One region of the Agrococcus chionoecetis genome, then DNA from elsewhere that is predicted to be linked to it. Evidence: predicted binding sites of a transcription regulator. Region 1 holds the regulator's gene; the other holds the start of a gene.
The links. The regulator HrcA, encoded in region 1, represses chaperone genes, less so after heat shock. The targets are predictions, from matches to a motif close to TTNGCACTCGNNNNNNNCGAGTGCNAA.
Positions count from the first base shown of each region.

Region 1 (15,782 bases):
CTACAAGTGGAACCAGTGGCTGTTCCTGGAGCTCTACAAGGCCGGCCTCGCCTACCGCAAGCCGTCGAACGTCAACTGGTGCCCCCAGGATCAGACGGTGCTCGCCAACGAGCAGGTCGTCGACGGTCGCTGCGAGCGCTGCGGCACCCCGGTGGTCAAGAAGAAGCTCACGCAGTGGTACTTCAAGATCACCGACTACGCCGATCGGCTGCTCGACGACCTGAACCAGCTCGAGGGCCGCTGGCCGTCGAAGGTGCTGCGCATGCAGCGCAACTGGATCGGCCGCTCCGAGGGCGCGGAGGTCGAGTTCGAGATCGAGGGCCACCCGGGCCGCGTGCCTGTCTTCACCACCCGACCCGACACGCTCTACGGGGCGACATTCATGGTGGTCGCGCCGGATTCCGACCTGGCGGCCGAGCTGGCTGCCGGTGCTGACGCGGAGGTTCGGATGCGCTTCCAGGCGTACCTCGACGACGTCGGGCGCATGACCGAGATCGACCGCCAGAGCACCGAGCGCGTCAAGACCGGCGTCGACCTGGGCCGCGTCGCGATCCACCCGCTGACGGGCGAGCGGATGCCCGTGTGGGCCGCCGACTACGTGCTCGCCGACTACGGCCACGGCGCCGTGATGGCCGTTCCCGCCCACGACCAGCGCGACCTCGACTTCGCGCGCGCCTTCGACCTGCCGGTCAGGGTCGTGGTCGACACGAACGCACCCGTCACCGGCGTGATGCCGGTCGTGCCGCTCGATGAGGACGGCAACGCCGTGTGGCCCGACGAGGTTCCCGCGCTCGACCCGAAGTCGACGGGCGAGGCGCTCACGGGCGACGGCCGCCTGATCAACTCGGGCGAGCTGGACGGGCTGTCGAAGACGCACGCGATCGGCCGCATGGTGCAGCTGCTGGATGCCAAGGGCGTCGGCCGCTCGGCGAAGTCCTACCGGCTGCGCGACTGGCTCGTCAGCCGGCAGCGCTACTGGGGCACCCCCATCCCCATCATCCACACCGCGGACGGACAGGAGGTGCCGGTGCCGCTCGAGCAGCTGCCGGTCACGCTGCCCGACTCGGCGGGCCTCGACCTGACGCCGAAGGGCACGAGCCCGCTCGGCGCGGCGGAGGAGTGGATGGCCGTGGAGTCGCCCATCGACGGCAGCCCCGCGCAGCGTGACCCCGACACGATGGATACGTTCGTCGACTCGTCCTGGTACTACCTGCGCTTCCTGAGCCCGAAGGACGACACCCAGGCCTTCGACCGCGCGCAGGTTGAGCGCTGGGCACCGGTGGACCGCTATGTCGGCGGCGTCGAGCACGCGATCCTGCACCTGCTCTATGCGCGCTTCATCACGAAGGTGCTCTTCGACCTCGGCCACGTGCCGTTCACGGAGCCCTTCGAGTCGCTGCTCAACCAGGGCATGGTCATCCTCGACGGCTCCAAGATGTCGAAGTCGAAGGGCAACCTCGTCACGCTGTCGGAGGAGCTGGAGCGCTTCGGCGTCGATGCCGTGCGCCTGACGATGTCGTTCGCCGGCCCGCCCGAGGACGACATCGACTGGAAGGACGTCAGCCCCACCGGCGCGCAGAAGTTCCTCGCGCGGGCCTGGCGCCTGTCGAAGGAGGCGCTCGCCAAGCCCGGCACCGACCCGAAGCCGGGCGACCGCGCGCTGCGGCGCGAGACGCACAAGTTCCTGGCGGATGCGCCGGGCCTGATCGAGGGCCTGAAGTTCAACGTGGTCGTCGCCCGGCTGATGGAGCTCACGAACGTCACGCGCAAGGCCGTCGACGCCGGTCCCGGCGCGGGCGACCCCGCGGTGCGCGAGGCGGTCGAGACCATTGCGCTGGGCCTGTCGCTCTTCTCCCCGTACACGGCGGAGGACATGTGGGCGAACCTCGGCCACCAGCCGTCGATCGCGAACGCGGGCTGGCGCAAGGCCGATCTGTCGCTCACCAAGGAGGAGAGCGTCACGGCCGTCGTGCAGGTCAACGGCAAGGTGCGCGACCGCATCGACGTGGCGGCCGGCATCACCGACGCCGAGCTGGAGCAGCTCGCTCGCGACCTGCCGGGCGTGCAGCGGGCCATCGGTGACGCCGAGATCCGCAAGGCGATCGTGCGAGCCCCGCGCCTCGTGAACTTCGTCATCCAACCGTAGGTCGAGGAGCGGCCGCCTCCCCGTAGGTCGAGGAGCGTCCGCCACCCCCGTAGGTCGAGGAGCGTCCGCCACCCCCGTAGGTCGAGGAGCGCCCGCCGTAGGCGGGCGCGTCACGAGACCGGACGCGCCCCTGCCCCAACCGTCCACAACCGCGCCCGCGCCGCCCGCGCCCCCACCCGCATCCGCCCTACCGTGCCGGAATGTCCGGAACGGATGCGCGCTGGCGGCTGGGCGCGGGCGCCGCGGTGCTGCTCGTGCTCGGCGCCGTCGCGGGCGGCGTCGCGCAGCGAATGGTGGTCGACGCGCAGCCGGCCGCCGTGCTGCCGTCGCCGGTCGCGACCGTCGCCGGCGAGCTCGTCGTCGACGTGCAGGGCGCCGTGCGCGAACCGGGGGTCTATCGGCTGCCGCAGGGCGCCCGCGTGCTCGATGCGATCGCGCGCGCGGACGGCACCGCAGACGATGCCGCGCCAGGCGCCCTGAACCTCGCCCGCGTGCTCGTCGACGGCGAGCAGCTCATCGTGCCGACGGTCGAGGAGCAGGCCGCTGCCGCCGAGGCGGGTCCCTCCGGGGGCGGCGCGGGCCCTGGCGGGCTCGTATCGCTCAACCGGGCCGACCAGACCACGCTCGAGACGCTGCCCCGCGTCGGCCCGACGCTGGCGCTCGCCATCATCGCCCACCGCGAGGCGCACGGCCCCTTCACCGACATCGCGCAGCTCGACGACGTCTCGGGCATCGGCCCCGCGCTGCTGTCGTCGCTGACGCCGCTCGTGACGCTCTGATGCGCGACGTACGGCTCGCGCTCCCCGTTGGCATCGCGTGGGCGGCGCTCGCGGCGCTGAGCGCGCATGCGGCGCTGCTGGCGAACGCTGCGGTCGTCGCGGCATCCGCCGCTCTCGCGTGCCTGCTGACGGCGCACCTGCTCGCTCGCCGGCTGCCGGCGATCGCCGTCGACGCGGTCCGCACCGTCGCGGTGGGTGCCGCGCTGGCGTGTCCGCTGCTGGCGGCGGCCGACGCGATGGTCGCGAGCGGCTTCGACGAGTGCGGGGAGCTGTCGCTGCTGCTGCTCGGGCAGGCGACGCCGACCGAGGTGCTCGTCACCGGCTGCGACGGCGCAGCACCGATCGCGCTCGTCGACATGCGCAGCGCCATGCTGCTGCGAGCGCCGGATGCGCCGCTCACGATCGGTGCGACCGCCACCGGCGCGTGCAGTGCATGGCTCGACGGCTCGCGCTGGCTGCTGACCTGCAGCGAGCTGATGGTCGCCGAACCCGTAGCCTGGCTGGCCTGGGCCGGACCGCTGCGCGACGGGCTGCTCGCCGCCTCAGCGCAGCTGCCGGGCGCCGGGGGAGAGCTGCTGCCCGGTCTCGCGATCGGCGATGAGCGGCGAGTGAGTGCGCAGCTGCGCGCCGCGATGCTCGAGACCGGCCTCTCGCACCTCACGGCGGTCTCGGGCGCGAACTGTGTCATCGTCGTCGGCGCCGCGTTCCAGTCGGCGGCAGCGCTCGGGGCGCGGCGAGCGGTGCGTGTGGCGATCGCGGTCGGTGCGCTCGCGGCGTTCGTCGTGCTCGTCACGCCGGAGCCCTCTGTCGTGCGCGCCGGGGCGATGGCGGCGATCGGGCTGCTCGGCATCGTCACCGGGCGTCGCGCGGGTGCCGTAGCGGTGCTGTCGCTTGCGGTGCTGCTCGTGCTCGTGCTGCAGCCGCACCTGGCGACGAGCGCGGGCTTCGCGCTCTCGGCGCTCGCCACCTGCGGCCTCATCATGCACGGGCCGCCCATCGCGCGAGCACTCGGGCGCTGGCTGCCGCTGCCGATCGCGGCGCTCATCGCGGTGCCATTCGCCGCCCAGCTGTGGTGCCTGCCCGTGCTCGTCGCGCTCGATGCCCGCGTGAGCCTCGTCTCGGTGCTCGCGAACCTCTTGGCCGGGCCCGCTGCGCCGCTGGTCACGGTCGTCGGCCTGGCCGCCTGCCTCGCCGCGCCGCTCGCCCCGGCGGTGGCCGTGGGCCTGGCCTGGGTCGCGTGGATCCCGGCCGCGTGGATCGCCGGCGTCGCGATGGTGGCGCAGCAGCTGCCAGGCGCTCAGACGCCCTGGCCCGCAGCGCCGTGGGGTGCGGTGGCAGCGTCCGCCATGCTCGTCATCGTCACGATCGGCCATGCCAGGGGTCGTCTCGTGCGAGGCATCGCAGTCGCACTGATCGTGGGACTCGTCGTTGGTGCGGGGGCCGCGTGGCCGAGCATCCGCCTGGGCTCGCTCGCCGACTGGCGCATCGCCCAGTGCGACGTGGGGCAGGGCAGTGCCACGCTCGTGCGGCATGGCGGCGCCGTCGTGCTGGTGGACACGGGCAGGGATCCCGCCCTCGTGCGCCGCTGCCTCACCACGCTCGGGGTGCAGCGCATCGATCTGCTGGTGCTGACGCACTTCGACGCCGATCACGTCGGCGGCGCATCAGCGCTGGCCGGACGCACCGCCATGGTCGTGCACGGACCGCTGGATGATCGCGCGGGGCCCGTCGTCGATGAGCTCGCCGCCGCAGGCGCCGCCGTGCAGGAGGCTCGTCGCGGCGACGCGTGGCAGCTCGGCGGGCTGCGCATCGATGCGCTCTGGCCCATCGGCGATGCGGCGCCCGGCAACGACGCGAGCGTCGCGGTGACCGTCGACCTGCCGGGTGCGGGCGTCGAGCTGCTGGTGCTCGGCGACCTGGGCGCCGAGGCGCAGTCGCGCCTGCTCCGCGCCGGCGTGCCCTCGGCCGCGGTCGTGGTGGTCGCTCACCACGGCTCCGCCGACCAGCTGCCGGCGCTGTATCGCCGGGTGGGAGCATCCGTCGGTCTCGTCGGCGTCGGCGCCAACGACTACGGCCATCCGACGGATGCCGCCCTGCGCCTCGTGCGCGATGCCGGCACTGCGGCCCTGCGCACCGACGAGCTCGGCACGATCGCGCTGGCGCTCGACGAACAGGGCGTGCGCGTGTGGTCTGAGCGTGTCGGCGGCGCGCCGTAGGCTGATGGCATGGCAGCGAGCATCCCCAAGATCGGCTGGGAGCAGGTGTCGCCGGCACCCGTGGTGCTGGTGTTCGGCAAGGAGTCGTTCCTGGCGGACCGCGCGCTGCAGCGGCTGAAGTCGCTGCTGCTGCTGGAGGACCCGGAGCTCGAGGTCTCGGATCTCGATGCGGGCGCCTACACCGACGGTGCGCTCGAGCTGATCGCGAGTCCCTCGCTGTTCGACGAGCCGCGCCTCGTGCGGGTCGAGAACGGCGTCAAGGCGACGGATGCGTTCATCGCCGACGCGCTGCGCTACCTCGAGCAGCCGGTCGACGGCACCACGCTCGTGATCCGCCACGACGGATCGACGGTGCGCGGCAAGAAGCTGCTGGATGCGATCCGCAAGACATCCGGCGCGATCGAGGTGCTGTGCCAGCCGCTTGGCCGCGGCGATCTCGTGCCCTTCGCGCGCAACGAGCTGCGGCTGCTCGAGCGCGAGGCGACGCCCGGCGCCATCGCGGCGCTCGTCGACGCCTTCCACTCCGACATCGCCGAGCTCGCGAACGCCATCCGGCAGGTCGCGCTCGACACCGAGGGCCCCGTCACCGAGCAGGTCGTGCGCACCTACTACGCGGGCAGGGTCGAGACGACTGCGTTCGCCGTCGTCGACGAGGTCGTCGCGCGCGACACCGCGAAGGCGCTCGTCACGCTGCGCCAGGCGATCGCGACCGGTGCCGATCCGGTGCCGATCGTGGCGGCCTTCGCCATGCGATTCCGGCAGCTCGCGAAGGTCTCGGGCATCTCCGGAGGCGGCGGGCAGGCCGCCCGGCAGCTCGGCATGCAGGACTGGCAGCTCAACAATGCCCGGCGCGACCTGCGTGCCTTCACGGACGCCACACTCTGCGACGCGATCGAGGCGATCGCGCACGCCGACCACGCGGTGAAGGGCGCCGAGCGCGATCCGCAGTACGCGGTCGAGCGCCTGGTGCGCCAGATCGCCGACCGCAGCGTCGCCTGACCGCGCGCCTCCGGGCGAGCGCACGTTCGCCCGCGCCCGCGCGCATCCGTGCCCGCGCGCGCATCCGCGGACCGGTACGAGGCGGTCGCCCGGGAGGGCGCCGCGCGACGATTCGGTACCGGTGGCCTGCGGCGCGAAGGGTGTGCCCGCGGACCGGCACGAAGTGGTCGCCCGGGAGGGCGCGGCGCGACGATTCGGTACCAGTCCCGCTACCGGTACCTGTACCGGTGGGTGGCCGCGCCGAGGCGCATCCGCGGACCGGCACGAAGTGGTCGCCTGGGAGGGCGCCGCGCGACGATTCGGTACCGGTGGCCTGCGGGGTAGAGGGTGTGCCCGCGGACCGGTACGAATTGGTCGTGCAAGCGGGCGGCAGGCGACCGTTCGGTACCGCTATCGCCGCACGCCCGGGATGCGGGGTGCGTGGCGGATGCGGTGAGGGTCGGATGCCGGGGGACGACGAAGGGGACCCCGAGTGGGGTCCCCTTCGAGCGTGCGGTGCGGCTTAGAGCGCGGCGAACTGCTTCGCGATGGCCGACTTGCGGTTCGCGGCCTGGTTCTTGTGAATGACACCCTTCGACACGGCCTTGTCGAGCTTGCGCGTGGCAGCGGTGACCTTCTCCTGCGCGGCGTCCTTGTCGCCAGCGGCGATGGCCTTCTTGGCCTCGCGCACGACGGTGCGGAGCTCGCTCTTGAGCGCGCGGTTGCGGTCGGTCGCCTTCTGGTTCGTCAGAATGCGCTTGATCTGCGACTTGATGTTCGCCATGGTGTCCTGTTCTTGGTTCGTACGAGTTGATTGGCGGCGGCTTCTGCTCACCAGAGCCCGCCGCGACCCGCTCTCGCGCGACAAGCGCGCAGAAGAAGGGGAAGCCAACGAACGATGCTATCAGCGTGCGGACGCCACTCGCAACGCGGCGCCCGGCATCCGCTGTGGAAGAATGGGGCATTCCCCACCGCGCCCACCCCGCGGCCCCCTGAGCGTTTCAATGAGAAGGACCCGTGAGCCCCCGAGCGACCAAGGCACTCGAGCCAGCCGCGACCAGCCCCGCGCAGCTTCGCAACTTCTGCATCATCGCGCACATCGACCACGGCAAGTCGACCCTGGCCGATCGCATGCTGCAGCTGACCGGCGTCGTCGAGGATCGCGCCATGCGCGCGCAGTACCTCGATCGCATGGACATCGAGCGCGAGCGCGGCATCACCATCAAGTCGCAGGCCGTGCGGATGCCGTGGGAGCTCGAGGGGGAGACCTTCGCCCTCAACATGATCGACACCCCCGGCCACGTCGACTTCACCTACGAGGTCTCGCGCTCGCTCGCCGCCTGCGAGGGCGCGATCCTGCTCGTCGACGCCGCGCAGGGCATCGAGGCGCAGACCCTCGCCAACCTCTACCTGGCGATGGAGAACGACCTCGAGATCATCCCGGTGCTCAACAAGATCGACCTGCCGGCCGCCGACCCGGAGAAGTATGCGGGAGAGATCGCCCGCCTCATCGGCGGTGACCCCGACGACGTGCTGCGGGTGAGCGGCAAGACCGGTGAGGGCGTCGCGGAGCTGCTTGACCGCGTGGTGCGCTCCGTGCCCGCACCGGTCGGCGACGTCGACGGCCCCGCGCGCGCCATGATCTTCGACTCGGTCTACGACACCTACCGCGGCGTCGTCACCTACGTGCGCGTCATCGACGGCCGCCTCGCGCCCCGAGACCACATCCAGATGATGTCCACCGGCACCAAGCACGAGCTGCTCGAGATCGGCGTCTCGAGCCCGGAGCCGAAGCCCTCCAAGGGTCTCGCCGCCGGCGAGGTGGGCTATCTCATCACCGGCGTGAAGGATGTGCGGCAGTCGAAGGTCGGTGACACCGTCACGACCGCGCGCAATGCCGCGACCCAGGCGCTGCAGGGCTATGCCGACCCGAAGCCGATGGTCTTCTCCGGCATCTACCCGATCGACGGCGGCGACTATCCCGTGCTGCGCGAGGCGCTCGACAAGCTCAAGCTCTCGGATGCGGCGCTCGTCTACGAGCCGGAGACCTCGGTCGCGCTCGGCTTCGGCTTCCGCTGCGGCTTCCTCGGCCTGCTCCATCTGGAGATCATCACGGAGCGCCTCCGCCGCGAGTTCGACCTCGACCTGATCGCCACGGCCCCGAGCGTGGTCTACCAGGTGCAGACCGAGGACCGCACCGTGCACACGGTGACGAACCCGAGCGAGTTCCCCGACGGGAAGATCAGCTCGATCGTCGAGCCGATGGTGCGCGCGACGATCCTGGCGCCCAAGGACTACGTCGGCGCGATCATGGAGCTGTGCCAGTCCCGCCGCGGCACGCTCGGCGGCATGGAGTACCTCTCGGAGGACCGCGTCGAGCTGCGCTACCGGCTGCCGCTGGGCGAGATCGTCTTCGACTTCTTCGACCAGCTCAAGTCGAAGACGCAGGGCTACGCCTCGCTCGACTACGAGGTCGACGGCGAGGAGGAGGGCGACCTCGTCAAGGTCGACATCCTGCTGCAGGGCGAGCAGGTCGACGCGTTCAGCGCCATCGTGCACCGCGACAAGGCCTATGCCTACGGCGTGCTCATGGCCGGCAAGCTGCGCGAGCTCATCCCCCGGCAGCAGTTCGAGGTGCCGATCCAGGCTGCCGTCGGTGCGCGGATCATCGCCCGCGAGACCATCCGCGCGATCCGCAAGGACGTGCTCGCCAAGTGCTATGGCGGCGACATCACCCGCAAGCGCAAGCTGCTGGAGAAGCAGAAGGAGGGCAAGAAGCGCATGAAGATGGTCGGTCGCGTCGAGGTGCCCCAGGAGGCCTTCATCGCCGCCCTCTCCAGCGGTGAGACGAAGAAGGACGCGAAATGACCACCCCCATCCGCGATCGCGCGACGAACTACGGCTCGGTGGGCGCCACGGCGCACTTCGACTTCCACCGCTTCCCGCCGAAGGGCTTCGAGGTCGTGCAGCTGCGCAGCCGCATCGGCCACGGCCGGCCGCGCTACGACGCCGCAGTCGCCGCGCTGCGCACCTGGAAGATCCAGCGGCTCGCCGGCATCGAGGTCGACGTGGTCGGCACCGAGGACGGCAGCACCTACCGCCCGGTCGGCTTCGAGGGCACCGAGGCGACGCGTGCGGCGAGCATCGAGCCGCAGCAGGACTTCGGTCCCGACGGTGAGCCGTTCCTGCAGCCGGGGGACTCCGTCGATCAGCGCGTGCGCTTCCTGGGGCTGCAGATCCACGCCCCCATGCGCGTGATCGCCGTGGAGGAGGAGCCGTCGAGCCACGGCGTGATCCTCGGCACCCTCGACGGGCACCCCGAGGCCGGCGAGGAGCGCTTCACGATCGAGATCGCCGAGGATGAGACCGTCTTCCTGCACTTCCGCGCCATCGTGCGCAACGCGAAGTGGTGGGTGAAGGCCGGCGCTCCCGTCGCCAAGGCGATGCGCAGCAAGTACCACGACCGCTACCTGACGGTGCTGCGGTCCATCGACGTCCGCTGACCGTGGCTCGGCTGCCCGAGGGCGAGACGGCGCCGGCGGATGGCGCGCTGCCCGCGGGCACCGCGGCCGACGCGCCGTTCGGCGTCTACATCCACGTGCCGTTCTGCTCGGTGCGCTGCGGCTACTGCGACTTCAACACCTACACGGCCGACGAGCTGCGCGGCGCCACCAGAGCCGGCTACCCGGCAGACGTCGCCGCCGAGATCGAGCTCGCCGCGCGCGTGCTCGGCGACCTCGGACCGCTGCGGCCGATGCAGACCGTCTTCTTCGGCGGCGGCACGCCGACGCTGCTGCCCGCCGGTGACCTGGTGCGGATGCTGCAGGGCGTGACCGCCGCGTTCGGCCTCGCCGACGGCGCCGAGGTGACGACCGAGGCGAACCCGGACTCGATCGATGCGGCCGGGCTGCGGCAGCTGCGCGATGGCGGCGTCACCCGCGTGTCGTTCGGCATGCAGTCGGCGAGGTCGCACGTGCTGGCGGCGCTCGATCGCACTCACGACCCGGCGCGCGTGCCGCTCGTGGTCGAGTGGGCCAGGGAGGCGGGCCTGGAGGTCAGCCTCGACCTCATCTACGGCGCACCTGGGGAATCGCTCGACGACTGGCAGGCCTCGCTCGACGCGGCGATCGCGATGCAGCCCGACCACATCTCCGCCTACGCGCTGATCGTCGAGGAGGGCACGGCGCTGGCCCGGCGGATCCGTCGCGGCGAGCTCACGACCCCCGACGACGACCTGCAGGCAGCGATGTACGAGGCAGCGGATGCCTCGCTCGCCGCCGCGGGCTACGCCTGGTACGAGGTCTCCAACTGGGCGAAGGAGCACCGCGTCGCGCGGCACAACCTCGCCTACTGGCGCGGGCACGACTGGTGGGGCTTCGGGCCCGGCGCGCACAGCCACGTCGGCGGCGTGCGCTGGTGGAACGTGAAGCATCCCGCGGCGTATCGCGATCGACTGCTCGCGGGCGCCTCACCGGCCCTCGCTCGTGAGGTGCTGGACGACGAGACGCGCCGCGTCGAGCGCGTGCTGCTCGAATCCCGCATCGCGGAGGGGCTGGCGATCGACCTGCTCGAGCCCGAGGGGCGCGTCGCCGTCGCGGGGCTCGTCGCCGAGGGGCTGGCAGACGGAAGAGCCGCCCTCGCCGGCCGGGTGGTCCCGACGCTGCGAGGGCGGCTCCTGGCCGACGCCGTGGTGCGCCGACTGCTGCCGTGAACCGGCGCTACTTCACGATGCGCCAGTTGAACGGGTAGCGGTACGAGCCGCCGCCGTTCACGCGCATCGCGCCGATGATCGAGAAGATCACCTGCAGCAGACCCGGGATCCACCAGAGCGCCAGCAGGATGAGGCCGATGCCGACGATGCTGAGGATCGTGCCGAGCACGAGCAGGCCGACGGCCGCGATCGTCATCAGAATGCCGAAGTTGAGCGCCTCCTTCGACTCCTGACGGGCGAATGCGCTGCGGTCCTTGTAGATGAGGAAGACGATCAGCGGGCCGATCCAGCCGCCGTAGCCGCCGGTCACGATCGTCGACAGGCCGGACAGGTGACCCCACATGCCCGCGTTCTTCTCGTCGACTGGCGACATCGGTGACGCGCCGCCGTACTGCGGCTGACCGGGGGCGCCGTACTGGGGCTGGCCGGGCTGACCGTACTGCGGCTGACCGGCGGCGCCGTACTGGGGCTGGCCGGGCTGGCCCTGCTGGGGCTGACCGTGCTGACCGTGCTGCGCATGCGGTGCCTGACCGCCCTGTGCCTGACCGCCCTGGGCCTGACCCCCCTGGGCCTGGCCGGGCTGACCGTAGCCGGGCGCACCGCCCTGCCCATACGCGGGCGCGCTGCCCGAGGCGGCGTCGGCGGCGCCCGGCTGCTGGTTCTGCTGCCAGCTCTGGTCGCCCTCGCCGGCGCTGAACGCGGGCTGCCCCGGTGCCGGCTCGGGCGCGACGGGCGCGGAGGAGAAGGACTGCGCGGGCTCGCCGACGCCGGGTGCGGCGGGAGCTGCCGGAGCGCTCGGCGTCGCGTGCTGCTCGTCGGTCACGGCGAAGCCGTCAGCGGGCTGCTCGGCGGGATCGACGCCCTCTGCTCGAGGCGTGTTCGGATCAGACATGGTGTGCCTTTCTTCGATCGTCGTCGCGAGGCGCCGGAGCGCTCTGCTCCTCACCATTGTGCGCCTTCTCGCCTGAGGATCCCATGCCAAACTTCCAGACGGGTAGGATTGGCAGTCAGCAGTAGAGAGTGCCAGGCCGGGGCGTCCCCGTGCCAGGAGCGGAGAGGAGCGCGGATGGTCTCGGATCGCGGTCTCGATGTGCTTCGCGCGATCGTGCAGGACTACGTCGCGCTGCGCGAGCCGGTCGGCTCGAAATCGATCGTCGAACGGCACGCGTTCGGCGTCTCGGCGGCGACCATCCGCAACGACATGGCGCTGCTGGAGGAGGAGGAGCTCATCGCGGCTCCGCACACGTCGTCCGGCAGGATCCCCACGGACAAGGGCTACCGGGTCTTCGTCGACCGGCTCCAGCGCATGCAGCCGCTCTCGCACGCTCAGCGCGTGGCGATCACCCGCTTCCTCGCTGACTCCGTCGATCGGGAGGATGTGCTCGACCGCACGGCACGGCTGCTCTCGCAGCTGACCAACCAGGTCGCGCTCGTGCAGGTGCCGCTGCGCCGCCACACTGTGGTGCGCCGCGTCGAGCTGGTCGCAGTGGTGGAGCACCGGCTGCTCGCGGTGCTGATCCTGGACTCCGGGCGAGTCGAGCAGCGCGTCGTCGACGCGCAGCAGCGGATCGACCCGGAGCAGGCGACCGCCCTCGGACGCGCGCTGACCGAGACCGTCGGCGAGCACACGCCCGCCGAGGCGATCGCGCGACTGGCCGGCGCCGCAGCATCCGCGCCCGAGGCGCTTCGACCCGCCACCGGCGCGGTCGCGCAGGCCCTGGGCGAGATGCTGCAGGCGGGCGGTGGCGACCGGATCGTGATGGCGGGAGCCTCGCACCTCGTCCGCGAGGAGCGCGACTTCCAGGGCACGGTGACGCCCGTGTTCGACGCCATCGAGGAGCAGGTCACGCTGCTGCGCCTGTTCGACGAGATGGGCCTCGAAGGCGAGGTCGCGACCCGCATCGGGCGCGAGCTCACCGGCCCACTGGGGGAGGCCTCCGTGGTCACCTCCACCTACAGCACCGACGGCATCGAGGGCCACATCGGGGTGCTGGGACCGACCCGCATGGACTATGCAGGAAACATGGCCGCGGTGCGCGCAGTGGCGCGCTACCTGACGCGGCTGCTGAGCGAGGACTGAGTGACAGACCACTACGAGACCCTCGGCGTCGCGCGTGACGCCGGCCAGGACGAGATCAAGAAGGCGTACCGCAAGCTCGCCCGCGAGCTGCATCCGGATGTGAATCCGAGCGCTGAGGCGTCGGACCGCTTCAAGGACGTCACGCACGCCTACGACGTGCTGGGCGACGCCCAGTCGCGCGCGGAGTACGACCGCGGCCCGACCGCGGGCGCGGGCTCGTTCGGCTTCGGCGACATCTTCGAGCAGTTCTTCGGCGGCGGTGGCCGCACGAGCGGCCCGCGCTCGCGCCGGCAGCCCGGGCAGGACAGCCTGCTGCGCGTCGACCTCGATCTCGCCGACGTCGTCTTCGGCGTGCATCGCGAGCTGCGCGTGCAGACCGCAGTGCTCTGCGAGACGTGCGAGGGCGCCGCTACCGAGCCGGGCACGAGCCCCGAGCGCTGCATGCAGTGCGGCGGCTCCGGCCACGTGCAGCGCCAGGTGCGATCGCTGCTCGGCAACGTCGTCACCAGCCAGCCCTGCGTCGTCTGCCAGGGCTACGGCACCGTCATCCCGCAGCCGTGCCACACCTGCGCGGGCCACGGCCGCGTGCGCGCGGAGCGCACGATCCCCGTTGACATCCCGGCCGGCGTCGACACCGGCCTGCGCATCCAGATGCCCGGCCAGGGCGAGGTCGGCGAGGGCGGTGGGCCTGCTGGCACGCTGTACCTCGAGATCAACGTGCGCCATCACGAGGTCTTCAGCCGCGACGGCGACGACCTGCTCGGCACGGTCGAGGTCTCGATGCCGGATGCCGCGCTCGGCGCGCGCGCGACGCTGGAAGGCATCGACGGGCCCATCGAGGTCGAGGTGCGCCCCGGCACGCAGTCGGGCGACGTGATCTCGATCGCGGACCGCGGCGTGACGCGCCTGCGCGGGGCGGGTCGCGGCGACCTCAAGCTCGGTGTGCAGGTGCTCACACCCACGAAGACCGACCGACGCACCGAGGAGCTGCTGCGCGAGCTGCGCGAGCGCACGAAGGCGCCGGGGCCGCAGCTGTCGCAGTTCCGGCAGGGTCTCTTCGCCAAGATGCGCGACCGCTTCCGGCTCTGATGGCCCACTGCTACTGGCACGACGCGCTCGCCGGAGCGGCGGCGGGCGATGTCGTGACGCTGACGGGTGACGAGGCGCATCACGCGGCCGTCGTCTCGCGGATGCGTCGCGGCGAGCGCGTGCTGGTCAGCGACGGCCGAGGGGCGCTCGCCGAGGGCGTGATCGACCGCGCGGAGCGCGACGGCGTCGATGTCGTGCTGCAGCACGTGGCGCTCGTCGCCGTGCCCAGCCCGCGCATCGGGCTCGCGCAGGCGCTCGCGAAGGGCGACCGCGCCGAGCTCGCCGTGCAGGCGTCGACCGAGCTCGGTGTCGACGCGCTCGTGCCGTGGCAGGCGCGCCGCAGCGTCGTGCAGTGGAAGGGCGAGCGCGGCGAGAAGTCGCTCGAGCGCTGGCGCAAGGTGGTGCGGGAAGCTGGCAAGCAGGCGATCCGTCCGCACTTGCCGGAGGTCACCCCGGTCGTCGACACCGGCGGCCTTGCGGCGCTCGCCGACACGTGGCAGCTGGTGGTGCTGGATCCGACCGCTGCCGTCTCGATCGCCGAGGTCACCATCGATCGCGACGTGCTGCTGATCGTGGGTCCGGAGGGCGGCATCGATCCCGCCGAGCTCGAGGCGCTCGACGCCGCCGGTGCGACGCGGGTGCGCATGGGCGACCATGTGCTGCGCACCTCGACCGCGGGCCTCGCGGCGATCGCGGCGCTCTCGGTTCGACTCGGCCGCTGGTGAGCAGCGCGAAGGTAGGCTGATCGCATGGCTGAGCCAACTGTGTTCGAGAAGATCGTCGCGCGCGAGATCCCTGCGGAGATCGTGCTCGAGAACGATCGCATCATCGCGTTCACCGACATCAATCCGCAGGCGCCGATGCATGTGCTCGTGGTGCCCAAGACCGCCGCGTACCGCGACGTGGTCGAGTTGGCGGCCGGCGACCCCGATCTGCTCGCCGAGATCGTCCAGGTCGCGAGGGCCATCGCGCGGGAGCGCGCCCAGGGCGACTTCCGCCTCGTATTCAACACCGGCGAGCTCGCCGGGCAGACCGTGTTCCACGCGCACGCGCACGTGCTCGCCGGAACGCTCGGAGAGGGATCGCTTGCCTGACGACACGCAGTCGATAGAGATCGACGGCATCGAGATGGTGCGGCTGCTCGGGCCGCAGGACCGGCTGCTGACGCGCTTGGAGCGCGAGCACCCCGACGTGCAGGTGGCGGTGCGAGGCAATCTCGTCACGCTCACCGGCCCCGAGCAGGAGGTCGAGGTCGCCACACGACTCGTGCAGGAGCTCGTCGACCTCGTGCGCCAGGGCACCGACCTCACCGACAGGGAGGTGGGCGAGGGAACGCGCATCCTGCGCCAGGACTCCACGCGCAGCCTCGCCGACGCGATCGGCGAGGTCATCCTCACGTCCAAGGGCAAGTCGATCCGAGCCAAGACCGAAGGCCAGCGCGACTACGTCGAAGCGATCGACCAGCACACGATCGTGTTCGGCATCGGGCCAGCCGGCACCGGCAAGACCTACCTGGCGATGGCCAAGGCCGTGCAGGCCCTGCACCGCAAGGAGGTCAGCCGCATCATCCTGACGCGCCCGGCCGTGGAGGCAGGCGAGCGGCTGGGATTCCTGCCCGGCACGCTCACCGACAAGATCGACCCCTACCTGCGGCCGCTGTTCGACGCGCTCAACGAGATGATGGATCCCGAGCTGCTGCCGAAGCTGCTCGCCACGGGTGTCGTCGAGGTCGCGCCGCTGGCCTACATGCGCGGTCGCACGCTGAACGACTCGTTCATCGTGC
Region 1 covers NZ_CP156989.1:1,128,800-1,144,581, forward strand. The annotation lists gene leuS (leucine--tRNA ligase) at 1-2,146, shown strand, start outside; gene ABG090_RS05430 (ComEA family DNA-binding protein) at 2,347-2,925, shown strand; gene ABG090_RS05435 (ComEC/Rec2 family competence protein) at 2,925-5,141, shown strand; gene holA (DNA polymerase III subunit delta) at 5,151-6,140, shown strand; gene rpsT (30S ribosomal protein S20) at 6,643-6,903, opposite strand; gene lepA (translation elongation factor 4) at 7,137-8,987, shown strand; gene ABG090_RS05455 (DUF1990 domain-containing protein) at 8,984-9,622, shown strand; gene hemW (radical SAM family heme chaperone HemW) at 9,625-10,830, shown strand; gene ABG090_RS05465 (DUF4870 domain-containing protein) at 10,838-11,722, opposite strand; gene hrcA (heat-inducible transcriptional repressor HrcA) at 11,897-12,910, shown strand; gene ABG090_RS05475 (DnaJ C-terminal domain-containing protein) at 12,911-13,999, shown strand; gene ABG090_RS05480 (16S rRNA (uracil(1498)-N(3))-methyltransferase) at 13,999-14,724, shown strand; gene ABG090_RS05485 (histidine triad nucleotide-binding protein) at 14,749-15,093, shown strand; gene ABG090_RS05490 (PhoH family protein) at 15,128-15,782, shown strand, end outside.

Region 2 (15,782 bases), 1.1 Mb from region 1:
GTCGATCGCCGATGAGCTCGCTGCGCTCGTGCGGTCCGAGCTGAGCGTCTCCGCCTGAGCGTTGGGCGCCCGGGTGCGCTCATAATGCAGCGGTTCCCGTGGCCCGGGACGGGCCACGGCGCTGGCGTCGCGGCAGAGGCCCGAAAGGGCCTCTGCTCATAGCTCCAGCGCGCAAGACGGGCCACGGCGCTGGCGTCGCGGCAGCGGCCCGAAAGGGCCGCTGCTCTAGTGCTCCAGCGCGCGAGCGCGGAACGCCGCGACGTTGGTGCGCGACTGGCAGGTGGTCGAGCAGAAGCGCCGTGACCGATTGCGCGAGAGGTCGACGAACATGCGGTCGCATCGCGCATCGCCACACCGCTTGAGCCGCACGATGTCATCGGCGCGCACGAGATCCGCGAGGCCCATCGCCGCGTTCACCGCGATCGCGTCGGCAATCGGTGCGCCGGTGGGCAGCCCGTGCAGATGCCAGTCCAGATCGTCGTGGCGCACGAGATGCGGGCGCGCGTCGCAGTCCCGCAGCAGCCGGTTCGCCATCGCCGCCATGCGATCGCGATCGGCATCCCACATCGCCTCGATCGTGACCAGATGCGCCCAGGTCGCCTCGGCGTCGGCCCTCGTCGCGCTGCTCGCGCCGGGGAACTGCCACTCGGCGCACACGGCCTTCAAGCTTGTCGCGGTCTCGAGCTCACCCTGCCGGCGTCGATTGCAGACGTCGGCGATGAACTCGAGCATCCGCACGAGCTCTGCTGGGTAGGGCAGCGTCACGGTTTCGTCCTCGGGTTATGCTCGGCTGTCAGGATCTTCGGTCGTGACCGAGGTGCACCGACGTGGTGAGCACGATGCTAGTCCTTCCGCCGATCGAGGAGCCATGCAGGCACGACGTCCCATCGGGCTCGCCTTCGCCCTCGCGAGCGCGGCCAGCTTCGCGCTCTCCGGCATCTTCGCCGCCGCACTCTTCGATGGCGGCTGGAGCGCGGGCGCGATCACGCTCGTGCGCATCGCCGGCGGTGCCCTGGTGCTGCTCGTGCCGACACTCTGGGTGCTGCGCGGCAGGTGGGCCGCGGTGCTGCGCTCGTGGCGGGAGGTGCTGGTGCTCGGCGTGCTCGCGGTCGCGGTCTGCCAGCTCGCCTTCTTCAGCGCCGTTGCATACATCGACCCGTCGCTCGCACTCCTGATCGAGTTCCTCGGCCCGGTGCTGCTGGTGTTCTTCACCTGGGCCACCACCCGGCAAGCGCCCGCCGTGCTGACGCTCGCCGGGGCTGCGGTCGCCCTGCTGGGGCTGGGGCTCGTCTCCGGCATCGGCGGGGAGTCGCTGCATCCGCTCGGCGTGCTGCTGGCGCTCGCCGCCGCGGTGGGCAACGCAGGCTACTGGGCCTCGGCCTCCAAGGCCGACTCCGAGCTGCCGCCGATCGCCCTCGCGGGACTCGGACTCATCGTCGGCGCCGCCGTGCTCGCCCTCGGCTCGATCACAGGGCTGCTGCCGTTCGTCGCCACTGCCGTGCCCGTCACGCTCGCGGGGGCGACCGTGCCGTGGTGGGCGGCGATGGGCATGCTCATCCTCATCGCCACGGCGAGCTCCTACGTGCTCGGGATCCTCGGCGCCAGGCGCCTGGGTGCCACCCTGGCGAGCTTCGTGGGCTACTCCGAGCCGATGTTCGGCATCCTCTGGACGGCGCTGCTGCTGGCCATCCTTCCCACCGAGACGCAGTGGATGGGCGCCGCGGCGATCATCGTCGGCGTGATGCTCGTGCGGCTCGGGCAGATCCGGCTGCCGAAGCGCACGCGGGGCCCGTCGATCGTCGAGGGCATCCCCAGCCCGTAGCCGAGCACCGGCTAGAGCTTGCGCAGCAGCACCGAGCGGATCGTGTGGTCCTCGGCCTTCCGCAGCACCAGGTCGGCGCGCGGCCTGGTCGGCAGCACGTGCTCGACCAGGTTGGGGCCGTTGATGGAATCCCAGATGTCCTCGGAGTAGATCCGTGCCTGCTGGCGCGTCATGTCGGCGAAGCGGTGGAAGTACGAGTCCGGATCTTGGAACGCGCTCTCCTTCAGCGCCCAGAACCGCTCGATGTACCACTCGCGGATCGCGCTCGTGCGGGCATCCACATAGATCGAGAAGTCGAACAGATCGCTCACCGCGAGGTGGGAGCCGGAGGGCGGCGGCTGCAGCACGTTCAGCCCCTCGACGATGAGGATGTCGGGCCGGCGCACGACGATCTCCTCGCCCGGCACGATGTCGTAGGTCAGGTGCGAGTAGACCGGAGCGCGCACCTCGGCCTCGCCGGACTTCACGCGCGAGACGAAGCCCAGCAGCGCGCGCCGGTCGTACGACTCCGGGAAGCCCTTGCGCTGCATCAGGCCCCGCTCCTCGAGCACCCGGTTGGGGTAGAGGAATCCGTCGGTGGTGAGCAGCTTCACCCTGGGTGATCCCTCCCAGCGCCGCAGCAGCTCCTGCAGCAGCCTGGCGGAGGTCGACTTGCCGACCGCGACCGATCCTGCGACACCGATGACGAAGGGGGTGGGGAGCGCCGTCGTGCCCAAGAACGCATGGGTCTCGCGGTGCAGGCGCGCGGCCGACTCCTGGTAGAGGCTCACCAGCCGAGACAGCGGCAGGTAGACCTCCGCCACCTCCCGCAGCTCGAGGCGGTCGCCGAGGCCGCGCAGGCGACGCACCTCGTGCTCGCTCAGCGGGTTCGGCATCCGAGGCGCCAGCCGCGCCCAGTCGGCGCGCTCGATCTCCACGAACGGCGACTGGATCGGCTGAGGCACGGGTGGAAGCCTATCGCCGCTACGATTGGCCGCATGTGTGGAATCGTCGGATACACGGGCCAGTCGAGCACCGTCGAGGTGCTGCTCGAAGGGTTGAGCAGGCTCGAGTACCGCGGCTATGACAGCGCCGGCGTCGCCGTGCTCGAGGGCGCATCGGTCGCCATGCGCAAGAAGGGCGGCAAGCTCGCCGTGCTGCGCGACAGCCTCGAGGACGCGCCGCTGCCCGCCGAGGGCGCCGGCATCGGGCACACGCGCTGGGCCACGCACGGCGGACCCACGGACGAGAACGCGCACCCGCATCTCGCCGACGAGGGCAGGCTCGCGCTCATCCACAACGGCATCATCGAGAACTTCGCCGAGCTGCGCGCCGAGCTGGAGGCTGACGGCGAGACGTTCCTGAGCGAGACCGACACCGAGGCCGCCGCCATGCTGCTCGGTCGTGCGTTCCGCGAGACCGGCGACCTCACCGCCGCGATGCAGCGCGTCGTCGCGAGGCTCGAAGGCCAGTTCACCCTGCTCGCGGTGCACGCGGAGCAGCCCGGCGTCGTCGTCGGCGCCTGCCACAACTCGCCGCTGCTGGTCGGCTACGGCGACGGCGAGCACTTCCTCGGCAGCGACGTGAGCGCGTTCGTCAAGTTCACCCCCCGCGCGGCGGCGCTCGACAACGATCAGATCGTCACGATCACGGCGACGGATGCGATCGTCACGGACTTCCAGGGCACTGCGGTCGAGCCGCAGCGCTTCGAGGTCAACTGGGACTCGTCGGCGGCCGACAAGGGCGGCTGGTCGTCGTTCATGGCCAAGGAGGTCTCCGAGGGGCCGGAGGCCATCGCGAACACCCTGCGGGGCCGGCTGACCGAGCGCGGCGTCGACCTTGGCGAGCTCGGCGTGCTGGACGACGAGGCGCTGCTGACCATCAACCGCATCGTGATCGTCGCGTGCGGCACCGCGAGCTACTCGGGCCTCGTCGGCAAGTACGCCATCGAGACGTGGTCGCGTGTGCCCGTGGAGGTCGACCTGGCGCACGAGTTCCGGTACCGGGACCCCGTGCTCGACGAGCACACGCTGGTCATCTCGATCTCGCAGTCGGGCGAGACCATGGACACCAAGATGGCCGTGCAGCACGCGAAGGCGCAGGGTGCGCGCACGCTGTCGATCTGCAACACCCAGGGCGCCACCATCCCGCGCGAGTCCGAGGCGGTGCTCTACACGCACGCGGGTCCGGAGGTTGCAGTCGCCTCCACGAAGGCCTTCCTCGCGCAGGTGATCGGCCAGCTGCTGTTCGGGCTGCACCTGGCGAGGGTGCGCGGCACCATGAGCGACGACGCGATCGCGGACGTGGTCGCCGAGCTGGAGGAGCTGCCGGAGAAGCTGTCGCAGGTGCTCGCCGAGCAGGAGACGCTGCGCGAGCTGGCGCACTGGATGAGCGACACCCGCTCGGTGCTCTTCCTCGGCCGCCACGTGGGCTATCCGGTCGCGCTCGAGGGCGCGCTGAAGCTCAAGGAGATCAGCTACATCCACGCGGAGGGCTTCGCCGGCGGCGAGCTGAAGCACGGACCGATCGCGCTCATCGAGCCCGGCCAGGTCGTCTTCGTGGTCGTGCCGAGCCCGCGCAACGAGCCGTTGCTGCACTCGAAGATCGTCTCGAACATCCAGGAGATCCGCGCTCGCGGCGCCCGCGTCATCGCGGTCGCCGAGGCGGGCGATGCGGCCGTCATGCCGTACGCCGACCAGGTGCTGCGCGTGCCGCTCACGCTGCCGCTGCTCGAGCCGGTGCTGCAGGTCGTGCCGCTCCACATCTTCGCGCTCGAGCTCGCCACCGCTAAGGGGCTCGACGTCGATCAGCCGCGCAACCTGGCGAAGTCGGTCACGGTCGAGTGATCCGCGACCGCGCGTGACGGATCGTCCATGATCATCGGACTCGGCGTCGACATCGTCGACCTCGCCCGCTTCGAGCGCGCCATCACCCGCACCCCGAAGCTGCGCGAGCGCCTGTTCGCACCCGAGGAGCTGGCCGCTGGCGGCCAGGCCCGCTCGATCCACTCGCTGGCTGCCCGCTTCGCGGCGAAGGAGGCCGCGCAGAAGGCGATCGGCACGGCTGCCGGAGCCACCTGGGTCGATTACGTCGTGCTGCAGGCCGACGACGGCAAGCCGTCGCTCGTGCTGCGCGGCGCCGCCGCCGATCGTGCCGCGGCGATCGGCGCGGTGCACCTGCACGTGTCGATGAGCCACGATGCCGGCCTCGCCACGGCGACGGTCATCGCGGAGTCCTGATGCGGGTCGACGTCGATGCCGCTGCGATCACGGCGAACGTGCGTGCGTTGATCGCGCGCGTCGGCGTGCCCGTGTGCGGCGTCGTGAAGGCGGCAGGCTACGGGCACGGCGCACTCGTGTCGGCGACCGCGATGCTCGACGGCGGCGCCGCGATGCTCGGCGTCGCCGACCTGGGCGAGGCGGTGGCACTGCGACGTGCCGGGATCGATGCGCCGCTGCTCACGTGGCTGCACGGGCCCGGCGTCGACTTCTCGGTCGCTGCCGCACTCGACATCGATGTCGCCGTGTCGTCCATGGCGCAGCTCGAGGCGGCCGCCGCGGCCGGTGCGGCCGTGCACCTCAAGGTCGACACGGGTCTCGGCCGCAACGGCATCGCCCGCGGCGACCGCTCGGCCGCGATCCGGCGCGCGATCGAGCTCGCCCGCGGTGGCGCACGCATCCGTGGCGCGATGTCCCATCTCGCCGGCACGAGCCGCGCGCATGACCTCGCGCAGGTCGAGGACTTCACCGCGGCGATCGCCGAGGCAGCGGCGCTCCCTCCGCTGCTGCGGCACCTGGCGAACTCGCAGGGCGCGCTCGCACTGCCAGAGGCCCGCTTCGACATGGTGCGCATCGGCATGGCCGCCTACGGCGTCGACCCGGACGGGCCGGCTTCCGGCGACGGCTCCCGTGCTGCGACGCTGGGCCTGGTGCCCGCGATGCGCGTCACGGCGGACTTCGCCGACGGGGTCGGCCGGATCGGTCTCGACGACGGGCTGCTGCCGGCGATCGGGGCACCGGTGCTGGTCGGCGGGGAACGCGCGCGCGTCGTCGCGGTCGACCCGCACCGCATCCGCATCGAGCCGGCCCTCAGCGGCTCCGGCGTGCTCTGGGGTGACCCGGCGGCAGGCGAGCCGAGCGCCGACGCCTGGGCGCGGGCCGCGGGCACCATCACCTACGAGACCGTCACGCGCATGGCCGCGGCGGCACCGAGCGACGACGGCGAGCCCATCGATCCTGCGCTGGCTCCCAGGCGCGTGCTCGAGCTCGGGCTCGACGGCGAGCCTCGGCGGCTGCTCGGCGAGGTGCTCGGGGTGAAGCGCGTCGAGGCGGGCCTCGGCGTCTCCTACGGCGGCGAGTACGTCACCGAGCGGCCGACCGCGCTCGCGCTGGTGGGCCTCGGCTATGCCGATGGCGTCACCCGCACCGCGAGCGGCCGGCCGGTCGTGCTCGGCGGTGTGGCGCGCCCCATTCGGGGCCGCGTCGCGATGGATCAGGTGGTGCTCGACATCGGCGACCTCCCGGCGGCGCCCGGCGACCGGGTCGAGCTGACCCACGCATCGTCCCCCGAGCTCACCGGCATGATCGGCACCCGCGTCGACGTGCAGCTCGCCGGGCCCGTGCCGGATGCCGACGCGATGGAGGCGCTCGGCGAGCGCATCGGCGCGCAGCTGCGCGCGGGCGATGCGGTGCTGCTCATCGGGCCGCTGGGTGCGGGCAAGACCACGCTCACGCGCGGCGTGGGGCGCGCGCTCGGCGCTCGCGGCACCGTGCAGAGCCCCACATTCGTGCTCGCGCGCACGCATCGCACCGCTGCCGGGCCCGACCTGCAGCACGTCGACGCGTACCGGCTCACCGCCGATGCCGATGATGAGGCGGAGCTCGACGACCTAGATCTCGACCTCGAGCGCGCCATCACCGTTGCCGAATGGGGCGCACCGCTCGAGCACGCATTGGAGTCCTGGCTGCGCGTCGAGATCGGCCGCGACAGCGCGGGCGTCGACAGCGACGACGAGGAGTCGCCTCGCACGGTGCGGATCAGCGGCCACGGAGGCGCGTGGCCGGGCGCCCGCGTGCGCGCGATCGCCGCCGCGGGGCTACCGGCTCGCGGGCGGGAAGGAGACGCATGATCCTCGCGATCGATACCTCGCTCGGCACCTCGGTGGCCGTGGTGGATGGCGACGCGGTGGTGTTCCGCGAGCACGCTGCCGACTCTCGTCGCCATGCCGAGCACCTGGGCGGCATGCTCACCCGAGCGCTCGACGGTCGCCGGGACCGCATCGAGCTCGTCGTCGCGGGCATGGGACCCGGTGCCTTCACGGGGCTGCGGGTCGGGATCGCCACGGCGCGCGCAGCCGCGCTCGGACTCGGCGTGCCGTGCCGCGGCGTCGTCAGCCACGCCGGGGTGACGACCGGCAGCGCCCAGATCACCACGGATGTGCGGCGCCGCGAACGAGCGTGGAGCATCGTCGTGGACGGTTGCGTGGTCGTCGCGCCGCAGCTCGCGCCTGCCGACGCGGTGCCGCGGCCGTCCGGAGCGCACGCGGGGCTCGATCGCATCGACGCCGACGCCATCGATGCGGCGCTGCTCGCGTTCGCCGTCATGCGGGGCGCGGCGGAGGTCGAGCAGGCCGTCTACCTGCGGGACGCCGACGCGGTGCCATCGGCGGGACCGAAGCGAGTGAGCCAGGCATGACCGACGCGACGCACACCATCCGCACGGCCGGCGCCGCCGACCTCGACGCCATCATGGCGATCGAGCAGGCTGCCTTCGGCGCGAGCGCCTGGGAGCGAGAGACGATGCGCGCCGAGATCGCCTCCGACTGGGGCCGCTACATCCTCGCCGAGGACGCAGACGGGGCGGCGCTCGGCTACGCGGGCCTGCGCGCGGTCGGTGTGGAGGGCGACGTGCAGACGATCGCCGTCGACGCGGCGGCGCGGGGCCGCGGCATCGGACGGGCGCTGCTGCTGGAGCTGCTGGCCGAGGCCGAGCGGCGCGGTGTGCGTGAGCTCTTCCTCGAGGTGCGTGCCGACAACCCGGTCGCGCGTTCGCTCTATGCCTCGGTCGGCTTCTCCGACATCGGGCTGCGGCAGCGCTACTACCAGCCGGAGGATGTCGACGCAGTGGTGATGAAGCGGGTAGCGGCAGGGATCGGTGGGTGAGGGCATGAGCAGCAGTGAGCACGCGGCGCCCGTGGTGCTGGGCATCGAGACGAGCTGCGACGAGACCGGCGTCGGGATCGTGCGCGGCACGGAGCTGCTCGCCAATCGCATCGCCTCGTCGATGGAGCTGCATGCTCGCTTCGGGGGAGTGGTGCCCGAGATCGCCGCGCGCGCCCATCTGGAGGCGATGGAGCCGACGATCCGGGCGGCGCTGCAGGATGCGGGGATGACGCTCGACGACATCGACGCCGTCGCCGTCACCGCCGGCCCCGGACTCGCCGGCGCGCTCATGGTGGGCATCGGCGCCGCGAAGGGGCTCGCCACCGCGCGGGACCTGCCGCTGTATGGCGTCAACCATCTCGTCGGCCACGTCGCCGCCGATGTGCTCTCCGGCGAGCCGCTCGAGCTGCCGACCATCGCGCTGCTCGTCTCCGGCGGCCACACCTCGCTGCTGCTGGTGCGCGACCTGGCGGAATCGGTGGAGCTGCTGGGGGAGACCATCGACGATGCGGCGGGGGAGGCGTTCGACAAGACCGCGCGCCTGCTCGGCCTGCGCTACCCCGGCGGTCCGTCCATCGACGCGGCCGCGGTCGGCGGCGACCCAGCAGCGATCGCGTTCCCGCGCGGACTGACGGCGCCGAAGGATCGCGAGCGTCACCGCTGGAACTTCTCGTTCTCGGGCCTGAAGACCTCGGTGGCGCGTCACGTCGAGCGGGCCGCAGCCGCCGGCGAGGAGCTGCCGATCGCAGATGTCGCCGCGAGCTTCCGCGAAGCGGTCGTCGACGTGCTGATCGACAAGGCGCTCGACGCATGCGCTGCGCACGGCGTGCCGCGTCTGCTGCTCGGCGGCGGTGTCGTCGCGAACCGGCGCCTGCGCGAGGTGGCTGCGGCGCGCTGCGCAGCGGCGGGCGTGACACTGCGCATCCCGCCGCTCGAGCTCTGCACCGACAACGGCGCGATGATCGCCGCGGTGGGCGCCATGCTGGTCGCGCGCGGCGATGCGCCGAGCGCAGCCGGATTCGCGGCCGAGTCGACGCTCGAGGCGGATGTCGTGCAGGTGCTCGGGTGAGGACAATGCACAGGTGGTGCTGGCAGGATCGATGCAGCACCGCGCAGCGTCCGCTGGGCGGGCGGGCGCGTCGAGGAGGCACGACATGAGCGCGAGCGGATACCCCCAGCAGGGGTGGCCCACGCAGCCGTCGGCGCCGGCCACCCAGCCGCCTGCGCCGACCTGGAGTGCGCCGGCCTGGAGTGCGCCGACGCATCCCGGGCCGAAGACCAACCTGTTGGCGATCATCGCGATCGTGGCGGCTGCCGCAGGGGCGACGATCATGCTCGGCATCGGGTCGATCGCGGCGATCGTGCTCGGGTTCATCGCACTGGCGCAGATCCGCAGGACCGGCGACGACGGTCGCGTGCTCGCGATCTGGTCGGTGGTGCTCGGCATCGTCACCCTCGTCGCGCTGATCGCCTCGGTCGTGCTCGGCGTCGGCGCGTTCCTTACGGTGGCAGAGCAGGCTACCGAGCTCACCGGTCCTTGACGCCGCCTCGCTCATCGATCTTTCAGGCTCGTCGGGCGCTGCGCGCGCTAGCGTGGAGCACGCGCATCGCATGTCCGCGTCTCAGCGCACTGCAAGGAGGATCCCGTGAGCGACCAGTTCCCCCCGAGCGACGATCGATTCCGTCGACACGACCAGGCGCAGCCCGAGCACGACGGCGCCGCGCAGTCCGGCGATCCAGCGCTCGGTCAGCAGCCCTCCGCAGACTTCGGCCAGCAGGTGGATGCCGCGCCGTCGTTCGGCCAGGCCCCGCAGGCACCCGCAGCATCGTTCGGCGAGCAGCCGGGGCCCGCTCAGTACGGCCAGCCCGACCAGGGGCAGCAGCAGTACGGCCAGCAGCCCGACCAGAGCCAGCAGCAGTACGGCCAGCAGCCGCAGTACGGTCAGCAGCCCGACCAGAGCCAGCAGCAGTACGGCCAGCAGCCGCAGTACGGTCAGCAGCCGGGCTACGGTCAGAGCGCTCCGGTGCAGGGCTACGAGCAGCCGGCGTACGGGCAGCAGCCCGCCTACGGCCAGGGCACGGCGCCCGCCGCCGGCTACGGCCAGCAGCCCGCATATGGTCAGCAGCAGTCCTACGGCGACCCGCAGTCCTACGGGGACCAGCAGTCCTACGGCCAATCTGGCGCGGCGTACCAGCAGGTCGGCTACGCGCAGCCGGGCGAGAAGCGGTTCAAGGGCATCACGATCACCGCGCTGATCCTGTCGGGGCTCGGGGTGCTCGGCACCTTCATCAGCGGGATCGGCTTCCTCGCGGCGCTCGCCGGCGGCATCGTCGGATTCATCGCGGTGAAGAAGAATCCCGAGGCGAAGCCGTGGCCGCTCATCGCCGGCATCGTCGGCATCCTCGCCGCGATCGCATCGCTGGTGGTCATCATCGTGCTCACCGTGCAGTGGATGAACTACTTCGCAGCCATCAGCGCGATGTAGTCCGAGTCTGCGTGCCAACGAAGCCCCCGGCCACGGCCGGGGGCTTCGTCATGGCTCGAGTCGGTCGGCCAGGATCGCTCGATGCCGGCCGCCGACTCGCGTCAGGAACAGGGTCGCCCGCTCATCGCCGGCGAGCTTCAGCCGCCTGCGGAACGCCGCCGGATCGATGTCGGCGCCGCGCTTCTTGATCTCCAGCTCGCCGATGCCGAGCGCGCGCATCCGCTTCGCGATCCCTCGCTCATCCAGCGGCATCGTCTCGCGCACGCGGAACGCCTGCGCGAGCGGGGTCGCGTGCTGCGCCGAGCCGCTCAGGTACGCGATCCCCTCGCTGATGGCGGCGGCGCCCAGCCGCTCGGCGAGCGCGCCGATGAGCTCCGCGCGGATCACCGCACCGGCAGGCTCGTAGAGGACGTCGCCGAGCGTGCCCTGCTCCGGGTGCGCGGGCTCGCCCGCCAGCTCGGCAGCGCCCGCATCGCTGAGCACCAGGGCACTGCGCGCGATGCCCGGTCGCGCGAGGCGTCCCGTCCACACGACAGCCTCCACCGTCTCCAGGCCGTCGGTGACCCACTGCTGCTCCGCATCCGAGGGCAGCAGGGACCGGTCGATGCCGGGCGCGAGCTTCACGCCGGCCGGCTGTTCGGCAGCCCGCGCGAAGACCCGGTCGAGCGCCGGGGACCAGTCACCGGGATCGCTCAGGCGTCGCCGGTCATCGCGGCGGGCGGGGTCGAACCAGAGCGCCTCGACGTCGATCGGGGTCTCGAGTGCGTCGCCGTGCACGACCGTCGCGCTCCAGGCGGCCAGGTTGTACATCGCGATCGCCGCGGTCACCTCATCGCGCTCGACCGCGGTGACCTGCAGCCCGAGCGTCGCGAAGGCGAGCGCGTCAGCGCCGATGCCGCAGCCCAGGTCGGCCACCGAGGCGATGCCGGCCTGCCGCATCCGCCCGGCGTGGTGCGCGGCGACCCGCAGCCGCGTCGCCTGCTCCAGTCCGGCCTCGGTGAAGAGCATGCCGCTCGCGAACTCGCCGAACTTCACCTTGGCTCGACGCCGCAGTCGCGCCTGGGTCAGCACGGCCGCGACCAGTCTCGGGTCGTGGCCCTCCGCGCGCAGCCGGGAGACCTCGCGCACGACATCGGTGCGTTCGCCGAGCTCTGACTCCGTGCGTTCGAGGAGCGCGAGTCCCTCGGTCGACAGCAGCAGTCGCAGCTCGGAGGCATCCATGCCCCCCAGTCTTGACCATCGAACGCCGGGTGCGCGCTCGATCGCGCCGGCTCGCTGGGACGATTGGCACTCATGTTGACCGAGTGCCAGCGGAGCGCTTAGGCTTGACCTGTTCCCGGCCCGTCCGGACGCACCCCAAAGACTGAGAAGAAAGAGGCAACCGTGTCGGTTTCCATCAAGCCGCTCGAGGACCGCATCGTCATCCAGCAGGTCGAGGCTGAGACGACCACTGCAAGCGGTCTCGTCATCCCTGACACCGCCAAGGAGAAGCCCCAGGAGGGCGAGGTCGTGGCCGTGGGCCCCGGCCGCATCGACGACAACGGCAACCGCGTCCCCATGGACGTGACCGTCGGCGACCGCGTGCTGTACTCCAAGTACGGCGGCACCGAGATCAAGTACGGCGCTGACGAGTACCTCGTGCTCTCGGCTCGCGACGTGCTCGCCATCGTCGAGCGCTGACACCAGCTCTGACGCATCGGCGGCTCCCCTTCGGGGGAGCCGCCTTCGCATCTTTCCGGGAGGGCCGATGGGTCAGCACGCCAAAGCAGGCCTCGGGTACGCATTGCTCGCGTACCTGTGGTGGAGCTTCCTGCCCGCCTACCTGCAGCTGACCAAGGGCATCGACGGGTTCGAGCTCATCGGCTGGCGGGTGCTCTCCTCCGTCATCGTGGCGATCGCGCTCGTCGCCGCCACCCGCGGTTGGGTCAGGATGCGGCAGGTGCTCCGCAGCCGCCGCGACACCTGGACGCTCGTGATCGCCGGGCACGCCGTGCTCATCAACTGGACGGCGTTCGTCGTCGGCGTGCTTTCCGACCGCGTGCTCGAGACCAGCCTCGGCTACTTCCTCAACCCGCTGGTGAGCATCGTGCTCGCTGTCGTGTTCCTCGGCGAGCGTCTGCGACCGCTGCAGTGGGTCGCGGTGGGGCTCGGGGCAGTGGGCGTCGGCGTGATGATCGTCGGCTACGGCGAGGTGCCGTGGATCGGGCTCATCGTCGCGGGCTCGTTCGGCGCCTATGGCCTCATCAAGAAGCGCGTCGGCGGCTCGGTGGATGCGCTGTCGGGCTTCACGATCGAGACCACTGCCGCGCTGCCGGCCGCGCTCGCCATGATGGCGGTCGCCTTCACGATCGGCGGCGTCACCGTCGGCGACAACGGTGTCGCGGGCATCGTCGGCGCCGCCGGCTTCGGCATCGTCACCGCGGTCCCGCTGCTCGCCTTCGCGGCGGCGACGCGCCGCATCCCGCTCACCTGGATCGCATTCCTGCAGTACCTCGTGCCGATCATGACCTTCATGTTCGGGGCGTTCATCATGCTGGAGCCCATGCCGATCGAGCGCTGGATCGGCTTCGCCTTCGTGTGGGCGTCGGTCGCGCTCATCTCGATCGAGATGGTCGGAAACCGGTTCCGGCGCCCGCGACCGATCGTGCCTGTGGCCTGAGCGCGCGCCGCCTCAGCACTCGCGCAGGAATGCCGCAGTCCGGCACGCTTGCGCCAAGACCGTTACAAGGACGTAACGCGGAACAGCCGAATTCTGCGCATTCCTCGCCTACTGTTGCAACAACGCCCGCGCCAGCGAGCAATCCATGCAATTGAGGAGCAGAATGCAGTCCTTCCTTCGCACCAAGGGGCACAGCCCCCGCCGGTTCGCCGCGCTCGGCGCAGCGACCGCCGGCGTGCTGCTGCTCGCCGCCTGCTCTGGCGGCGGCACCCCCGCACCAGACGGCTCGAACGGCCCCGATGAGGGCGCGTCCGACGACACGCTGTACATCGGCACGGTCCTGCCCCAGACCGGCAATCTTGCCTTCCTCGGCCCGCCCGAGTTCGCGGCTGTCGACCTCGCGCAGCAGGAGCTCGAGGCTGCCGGCTACCCGTACACGGTCGAGGTCAACCACCAGGACTCCGGTGACACGCAGACCGACATCGCCACGCAGTCGACCAGCACGCTGGTCTCGGCTGGCGCCGATGTCATCATCGGCGCAGCGTCGTCGGGCGTCTCGTTCACGTTCATCGACCAGGTGATCGACGCCGGCATCGTGCAGATCTCGCCGGCGAACACGTCGCCCGACTTCACCGACTACGAGGATGAGGGCTACTACTGGCGCACCGCTCCGTCGGACGTGCTCCAGGGTCGCGTGCTCGGCAACCTGATGGTCGCGGACGGCGCAGCAACGGTCGGCTTCATCACCATCAACGACCCGTACGGCACCGGCCTGCAGGAGAACGCGGCGATGGCGATCGAGGCCGCAGGCGGCACCGTCACGGCCAGCTCGCTCTACAACCCGGGTGACACGAACCTCTCCACCCAGGTCTCCGAGGTCATGGCTGACAACCCGGATGCCATCGGCATCCTCGCGTTCGCCGAGACCGCGCAGATCGTGCCGGAGCTCATCACGCAGGGCTTCGACCCGGCGGGCATGTACTTCGTCGACGGCAACCTGTCGAACTCGTACAACTTCCCCGAGGGCACGCTCGACGGCGCGAAGGGCACGCTGCCCGGCAACCCCGCCGATGACACGTTCCGCGAGCGTCTGCTCGAGGTCGACCCGGACCTGGAGGACTTCTCCTACGGCCCCGAGTCGTATGACGCAGTCGTGCTCGCCGCGCTCGCCGCGGTGCAGGGCGGCAGCCCCGACTCGGACACGATCCGCGAGAACATGCAGTCGGTCTCGGAGGGCGGTACCAAGTGCGAGTCCATCGAGGACTGCCTGGCGCTGCTCGAGGAGGGCGAGGACATCGACTACGACGGTGTCTCCGGCCCGATCACGTTCGACGAGAACGGTGACCCGACCGAGGCGTACATCGGCATCTTCCAGTACGGTGCCGACAACCAGTACAGCTTCGTCCGCACGGAGTTCGGCTCGCTCAACGAGTGACCTGACCCCGCACGCGAGAGGGCTCGGCTTCGGCCGGGCCCTCTTCGCGTGCTCCCGCGCATCCGCCACCGCCCCGCCTCCGCCGCCGTCCCGCATCCGCCGCGGCACCGCATCCGCCGCCGCCCCGCCCGCGCGGCCCGCGCCGCGACCGTCGCCGACTGGTGCTGATGTGCCTGAGTGGGGCTGGCGCGCCGGCACCACTCGGGCGGAAGTGCACCGCTCACGCGTCGGGCTCCCCTCGCCCCCGCAGGCCCGATCGCGCGCACGTTCGCGCCCGCGGCCGCCGCGCTGGCCCGCGACTTGTGCTGGTGCGCCTGAGCGGGGCTGGCGCGCCAGCACCACTCGGGCGGAAGCGCACCGCTCGGGCGGAGCGCCCCGGCCCGCGGAAGCGCACCGGCCCGCGAGGGCGCACCGGGTGCGAACGGCGAAGGCCCCGCCCTCCAGGAGAGAGCGGGGCCTTCGGCGTGCGAGCTATTCGGCCAGCGGGTCGACGGTCGGCTGCGCGTCCGTCTTCGCCTTCTCCTCGACGTCGGTCGCGAGTGTGCCGAGGTAGAGCTGGATGACCTTGGGGTCGTTCAGCATCTCGCGGCCCGTGCCGGTGTACGCATCCGTGCCCTGGTCGAGCACGTATGCGCGGTGCGAGATCTGCAGGCAGCGGCGAGCGTTCTGCTCCACCATCACGATGGTCACGCCGTGGCTGTTGATCTCGGCGACGCGCAGGAACGTCTCGTCCTGACGCACCGGGCTGAGGCCGGCGCTCGGCTCGTCGAGCAGCAGCACGGAGGGGTCCATCATGAGCGCGCGGCCCATGGCGACCATCTGGCGCTCACCACCGGAGAGGCTGCCGGCCCGCTGCTTGCGGCGGGAGACGAGCTCGGGGAAGAGCCCTCCCACGAAGTCGAAGCGCTCCTTGAAGAGCTTCGGCTGCTGGAACAGCCCCATCTCCAGGTTCTCCTCGATGGTCAGCGAGGGGAACACGTTGTTGTTCTGCGGCACCATGCCGACGCCCTTGCCGACCAGCTTGTCGGCCTTGAGCCCGCTGATCTCCTCGCCGTGCAGCAGGATCTCGCCGCCGCGCACCTGGACCTGGCCGAACACGGCCTTCAGCAGCGTCGACTTGCCGGCGCCGTTCGGGCCGATGATGCCGATCAGGTCACCCTGGTTCGCGACGATCGAGCAGCCGTTGAGGATGTTGACGCCGGGCAGGTAGCCGGCGACGAGGTCCTTCGTCTCCAGGACG
Region 2 covers NZ_CP156989.1:2,229,334-2,245,115, reverse strand. The annotation lists gene glmM (phosphoglucosamine mutase) at 1-58, shown strand, start outside; gene ABG090_RS10710 (CGNR zinc finger domain-containing protein) at 226-765, opposite strand; gene ABG090_RS10705 (DMT family transporter) at 869-1,822, shown strand; gene coaA (type I pantothenate kinase) at 1,834-2,766, opposite strand; gene glmS (glutamine--fructose-6-phosphate transaminase (isomerizing)) at 2,800-4,647, shown strand; gene ABG090_RS10690 (holo-ACP synthase) at 4,675-5,040, shown strand; gene tsaE (tRNA (adenosine(37)-N6)-threonylcarbamoyltransferase complex ATPase subunit type 1 TsaE) at 5,040-6,929, shown strand; gene tsaB (tRNA (adenosine(37)-N6)-threonylcarbamoyltransferase complex dimerization subunit type 1 TsaB) at 6,926-7,495, shown strand; gene rimI (ribosomal protein S18-alanine N-acetyltransferase) at 7,492-7,962, shown strand; gene tsaD (tRNA (adenosine(37)-N6)-threonylcarbamoyltransferase complex transferase subunit TsaD) at 7,967-9,031, shown strand; gene ABG090_RS10665 (DUF4190 domain-containing protein) at 9,117-9,503, shown strand; gene ABG090_RS10660 (hypothetical protein) at 9,609-10,448, shown strand; gene ABG090_RS10655 (class I SAM-dependent methyltransferase) at 10,497-11,669, opposite strand; gene groES (co-chaperone GroES) at 11,832-12,128, shown strand; gene rarD (EamA family transporter RarD) at 12,196-13,107, shown strand; gene ABG090_RS10640 (ABC transporter substrate-binding protein) at 13,271-14,542, shown strand; gene ABG090_RS10635 (ABC transporter ATP-binding protein) at 15,014-15,782, opposite strand, start outside.
Region 2: the regulator HrcA is predicted to act here: its motif matches at 11,733-11,759, upstream of groES (co-chaperone GroES).